DNA from 2 places in the Bacillus smithii genome. Region 2 is predicted to be linked to the other one. Evidence: a T-box and tRNA genes for the amino acid it is inferred to sense, from the RefSeq annotation. Region 2 holds a T-box; the other holds one or more tRNA genes.
What was found. The T-box of region 2 lies ahead of ileS (isoleucine--tRNA ligase). A T-box ahead of a tRNA ligase gene usually reads a tRNA of that ligase, here a tRNA-Ile.
Positions count from the first base shown of each region.

Region 1 (3,131 bases), 950 kb from region 2:
CGAGGTCTTCTAAAATGCGAATATGGTGCAGTGCACTTTCCACCATTCCATCAGCGGTCGGATATCCGTACTTTTCAAGAATTTTTTTCTCAAGACTTCCTGCGTTGACGCCGATTCGGATCGGGACCCCTCTTTCTTTGGCTGCTTTGACAACCGCTTCTACTTTTTCCCGTTTCCCGATATTGCCGGGATTAATCCGAATCTTGTCTGCTCCGCCTTCAATGGCTTTTAAAGCTAATCTATAGTCAAAATGAATATCCGCTACTAATGGGATATGGATTCTTTTCTTTATCTCGGGGATCGCATTTGCTGCTCGTTCATCCGGACATGCAACACGAACAATTTGGCAGCCGGCTTCTTCCAATTGATGAATTTGCCGTACTGTCGCTTCTACATCATGCGTTTTCGTGGTGGTCATGCTTTGAATAATCAATTCATTGCTACCGCCAATCGTTAAATTTCCCACTTTTACCGGCCGCGTTTTTGAACGATGTATAATTTCACCCAAGTGGATTCTCTCCTTTTGATATCATTAAATTAATAAGCTCTTTTCATTAAATAATTGTACCAGTCTTTGTTGAAATAGCAATAAATAAACTTAAGTTCACTCATATACGGGGAATTTATACGTTCTTCCAACCATAATGTTCTCCGGTTTCAGACCGTTGTTTAATGTTTCAAAGTCATGGATGACTTCGTCAATCGATACCGGCAAAGTTCCCTTTTGGATTCGTTCAGCGACCGACAGAACCGTATCTCCCGAGTGGATTTTGATTTCCTTATAAGGAATGGATGAATGGGCGGCAGGTGCTGATAATGAAAATGGGCTGGTTTTTGGTTGGTTTGACGGAAGAGTTCCAATTTTTAGATCATATCCTATGGCTATAATGACGACAACAAGAGCGAGTAACATTCCTAATCTTTTCATATTTGTCCCTCCGTAGTATACCTTATGACCGCTTTGTTCTTTTTATGAAGGGATAGAAAGAATGTTTTTCTGAAACCACGAATATTTTCTTTATGTTTTCTCTTTAAAATGCGTGTTTTTTTGTTGATCGGTGAAAAGGTTTTGAAGTATCGTCGTTTTCCGCTACAATAAATAAAGCATAATGATCTTTCTCTCATGTATGTTTTATTGGGGGCATAAAACTTTCTGTAAAGACATGAAATGAGAATGGTCGAAAGCAAAAAAAGGGAGGAGACTTTTTTGTCGATTCTTTTTTGGATCCTAATATGGATTTGCATCATCATTGCCTTTATCGGACTCATTTATCCGGTCATACCAGGAGTGCTATTTTTGATGGGCGCTTTCTTGCTGTATGGACTGTTTTTTTCATTTGAACCGTTTAGCTGGGTATTTTGGACGGTTCAAGGGATTTTGGTCGTTTTGCTGTTTCTTTCAGATTATATGGTCAATTACTTCGGGGTCCAAAAGGTTGGCGGTTCCAAAGCAGGAATTTGGGGAAGCACAATTGGGCTTATTCTCGGGCCTTTTGTCATTCCGGTTTTCGGTATCGTGATCGGACCGTTTCTTGGCGCGTTGATTGGAGAATGGGTATTTCATCGGACTTCTTTTTCTCAAGCGGTGAGAATTGCTCTTGGTTCTGTTGTGGCCTTTTTTGCGTCCGTATTGACAAAAGGTATCATTCAGATCGCCATGATCGTGTATTTCTTCTGGCAGATTCATTGATGTCATTGACAGATCGATCATCAGGGTGTTATATTGTGGGGTGAAATGAGGAGGACCCTTAGCTCAGCTGGTTAGAGCAGACGGCTCATAACCGTCCGGTCGCAGGTTCGAGTCCTGCAGGGTCCATAGACTTTGTTTAGCCGCAAGATCGTTGCGGTTTTTTTGTCAAAAAAATCGCAGTTTTAATTCAGGCGAGTATTGGGAATCCTATCATTGGTCCTTTCGCGAAGAAAGAATTTCAACAAAACAATCTAGCTTAGATGAAAAGGAAAAAGGACAAATAGGGGGCGGGTACATTCCATTTTGGCAAGTGCTTGCCATATTTTTTATGGGTAATGGCCAACACAAATTTTATGCAAATAAAAGCAAAAAAATTGAAAGTCCACACTATCTTTGGTAATGTAATAATTGGAAACGGTTGAATCACATGATTCAAAATTTAAAAATGGATTACATAGGGAGGAATTAATCATGGCTTTTGAACTTCCAAAATTGCCTTATGCTTATGACGCTTTAGAACCACACATTGACGCGAAAACAATGGAAATTCATCATACGAAACACCATAACACTTACGTGACAAAATTAAACGATGCATTGAAAGGAAATGATGAACTTCTCAGCAAATCTGTTGAAGAAGTGATTTCTAACCTAGATGCCGTTCCAGAAAATGTACGTACGGCTGTTCGCAATAACGGCGGTGGACATGCTAACCATTCTCTTTTCTGGACGATTCTTTCTCCAAACGGCGGCGGTGCTCCTTCAGGCGAATTGGCAGATGCTATCAACCAAAAATTTGGAAGCTTTGAGAAATTTAAAGAAGAATTTTCTGCTGCAGCAGCAAACCGTTTTGGTTCCGGCTGGGCTTGGCTCGTAGTGAACAACGGTGAATTAGAAGTAACGAGCACACCAAACCAAGATTCTCCATTAATGGAAGGTAAAACTCCTATTTTAGGATTAGACGTTTGGGAACATGCTTATTATTTGAATTATCAAAACCGTCGTCCAGACTATATCCAAGCATTCTGGAATGTAGTCAACTGGGATGAAGTAGCAAAACGCTACAGCGCTGCAAAATAATGACAAAGGCGAATCCTTTCAAAGGGATTCGCCTTTTCTTGTATAAGAGCCCCCTTTGTTTCAAAAGATAGGAGAGAGACAAAGGGGAGTTTTTTATGAACAAACAATACAAAAAATGGTTTGGAGATGTAGAATTAACAAAAGAATTGCTGATTTTATTAACGATCGGCGGATGCTATTCTTTAAGCGTGGCGCTTTCCAACACATTTGTAAACATTTATTTATGGAAACAGTCCGGAAAGTTTATGGATTTGGCGATTTATAATTTAATGGTGGTCATCTTTCAGCCATTAACGTTTATTATCGCCGGGAAATGGGCCAAAAAAGTCGATCGAATCATGGTTTTGCGTATGGGAGTCAG
Region 1 is NZ_CP012024.1:2,249,230-2,252,360, reverse strand. It holds gene ispG (flavodoxin-dependent (E)-4-hydroxy-3-methylbut-2-enyl-diphosphate synthase) at 1-499, opposite strand, end outside; gene BSM4216_RS10575 (hypothetical protein) at 605-928, opposite strand; gene BSM4216_RS10570 (DUF456 domain-containing protein) at 1,208-1,690, shown strand; tRNA gene BSM4216_RS10565 (tRNA-Ile) at 1,743-1,816, shown strand; gene sodA (superoxide dismutase SodA) at 2,162-2,770, shown strand; gene BSM4216_RS10555 (MFS transporter) at 2,866-3,131, shown strand, end outside.
Region 1: it has a tRNA-Ile gene. The T-box ahead of ileS (isoleucine--tRNA ligase) is inferred to sense a tRNA for this amino acid. The anticodon was not compared.

Region 2 (3,131 bases):
TTTGTTGTTTTAAATCATCGCGACGTATTAGGAAGTTTAATGGGTCTTGGACTTCGACGCGAAAAATTCGGCGATATTCTAGCTAAAGAAGGGCGTTTTCAGTTTTTAGTTGCTGCGGAAATGGCTGATTTTGTGAAATTAAATTTTCGTCAAGTGGGAAAAGCGTCCGTCCAATTGGAAGAAAAAAAACTAGAAGAAGCGATTGAATCAGAAGAAAGCTGGCAACCGGTTCAAACAACCGTCTCATCGTTGCGTTTAGATGTTATGATTTCCGCTTATGCCAAGCTGTCCCGCCAAAAAGTGCAGACGATGATCAAAAGCGGCTTAGTCAAAGTGAATTGGAAAGTGGTGGACAACCCTGCTTTTCTATGCGAAGAAGGGGATGTTCTCTCCGTGCGTGGAAAAGGAAGGTGCAAGCTGCTGTCGATTGATGATAAAACAAAAAAAGAGAAGTGGCGAATTACATTAGGTCTTTTGAAATAATTTGGGGAAAATTGCAAGATATTCATTACAAATGGGAAAAAAACCGTTATAATAAAGTCCATAGATAGGTATGGAGGTGGCTGTATGCCTTTAACGCCCTTGGACATACATAATAAAGAATTCAGTAAAGGATTTAGAGGCTATGATGAAGATGAAGTCAACGAGTTTCTAAATCAAGTGATTAAAGACTACGAACTGATATTGCGGGAAAAAAAAGATCTGGAAGAACAGCTGGAATCTTTGCGTGAACGTCTGAATCATTATTCAGATATTGAAGAAACGCTCAATAAATCGATTTTGATCGCTCAGGAAGCCGCGGAAGACGTAAAGCGGAATGCTCAAAAAGAAGCTAAGCTAATCATTAAGGAAGCGGAGAAAAATGCGGATCGCATTGTCAATGAAGCTTTATCAAAAGCGAGGAAAATCGCTCTTGACATCGAAGAGCTCAAAAAGCAGTCAAAAGTATTTCGCACTCGTTTTAAAATGCTTGTGGAAGCCCAACTGGATTTGTTAAACAACGACGATTGGGATCAGCTGATGGAATTTGAAGTAGATGCAACCGATCTTAAAAGTCTGCAAAATGAACACGAGGAGTAAGATTTATTTTTGATTGTCTCACCGTTCTATCCGGAAGAGAGTGCCGTTGCAAGACTTGACTGACAGACATACGATTTCTATAATGTAAAAGGTATAAGGGAAAAACGATGACGGGGAGAGTACATTCTTTTAGCTTATTGTTCAGCGAGCCGGGACGGTGGAAGCCGGTATAAGCGAAGAGTGGAAGATCACCCTTGAGTTCTGTCTTTGAAAATCCAAAACGGATGTGTAGAAGACAGCGGTTTGTTCACGTTACGAATGAAAGAGAGGGCAGACAGTTTGTTTGCCAATAAGGGTGGTACCGCGGGAATCATCAACCTTCTCGTCCCTTTTTGGGGATGAGAAGGTTTTTTTGTATTTACATTCACGAACGGACAAGGAGGTAAAAAGAATGGACTATAAAGAAACACTGTTAATGCCTAAGACGGATTTTCCAATGCGTGGGAATTTACCAAAAAGAGAGCCTGCCATTCAAAAAAAATGGGAAGAAATGAATATTTACCAAAAAGTGCAAAAACGTACGGAAGGACGCCCCCTTTTTGTTTTGCATGACGGCCCTCCTTATGCGAACGGAGATATTCATATGGGGCATGCGCTGAATAAAATTTTAAAGGATTTTATCGTCCGCTATAAATCAATGAGCGGTTATCACGCCCCTTACGTTCCCGGTTGGGATACGCACGGACTTCCGATTGAACAGGCTTTGACGAATAAAGGCGTCAATCGGAAAGAAATGAGCGTGGCCGAATTCCGTAAACTTTGTGAGCAGTACGCTTACGAACAAATTAACAATCAGCGTGAACAATTTAAAAGACTAGGTGTACGAGGCGATTGGGAGAATCCTTATATTACATTAAAGCCGGAGTATGAAGCCCAACAAATTAAAGTTTTTGGTGAAATGGCCAAAAAAGGATACCTTTATAAAGGCCTAAAACCGGTATATTGGTCTCCTTCCAGCGAATCGGCCTTGGCAGAAGCGGAAATCGAATACAAAGACAAAAGATCCCCGTCCATTTATGTTGCTTTTCCTGTGAAGGATGGAAAAGGGGTACTGGATTCGGATACAAGCATCGTCATTTGGACGACCACTCCTTGGACGATACCTGCCAATCTTGGGATTTCGGTTCATCCTGACATTAATTACGTGGTAGTTCAAGTCAATGGCCACAAATATGTGGTGGCGGAAGCTCTGCTTGAAGATGTATCATCTACGCTTGAATGGAATGAGCCAAGTGTAGTGAAAACATTAAAGGGCACAGAACTGGAGTATGTCGTTGCCAAACATCCTTTATACGGACGCGATTCCTTAGTGATGCTGGGAGAGCACGTGACCACGGATTCAGGTACGGGATGTGTTCATACAGCTCCTGGACACGGGGAAGACGATTTCTTGGTCGGGAAAAAATACAATTTGGATGTCTTATCAGTGGTAGATGATAAAGGCTGCATGACAGAAGATGCTCCAGGTTTTGAAGGACTCTTTTACGATGATGCGAATAAAGCCATTACGAAAAAATTGGAAGAAGCAGGCGCACTGTTAAAACTTGCGTTTATTACCCATTCTTATCCACACGATTGGCGTACGAAAAAACCGGTCATTTTTAGAGCCACTGCTCAATGGTTCGCTTCTATCGACGCCTTCAGAGAACAGCTTCTGGAAGCCGTAAAAGAAACGAATTGGGTGCCTGAATGGGGAGAAACTCGTCTTTACAATATGATTCGTGACCGCGGTGATTGGTGTATTTCCCGTCAGCGGGCTTGGGGAGTGCCGATTCCGGTATTTTATGCGGAAAACGGGGAAGCTATTATTACCGATGAAACCATTCAGCATGTTTCGGAATTGTTCCGTCAATACGGTTCCAATGTATGGTTTGAAAGGGAGGCTAAAGATCTTCTTCCGGAAGGATTTACTCATCCTGGCAGCCCGAACGGTCAATTTACAAAAGAAACGGATATTATGGACGTATGGTTTGATTCCGGATCATCGCATCAAGCCGTTTTACTGGAAAGAGAAGAATTGAACCGTCCTGCCGATCTGTACTTGGAAGGTT
Region 2 is NZ_CP012024.1:1,298,394-1,301,524, forward strand. It holds gene BSM4216_RS06170 (YlmH family RNA-binding protein) at 1-483, shown strand, start outside; gene BSM4216_RS06175 (DivIVA domain-containing protein) at 568-1,080, shown strand; T-box leader at 1,179-1,413, shown strand; gene ileS (isoleucine--tRNA ligase) at 1,472-3,131, shown strand, end outside.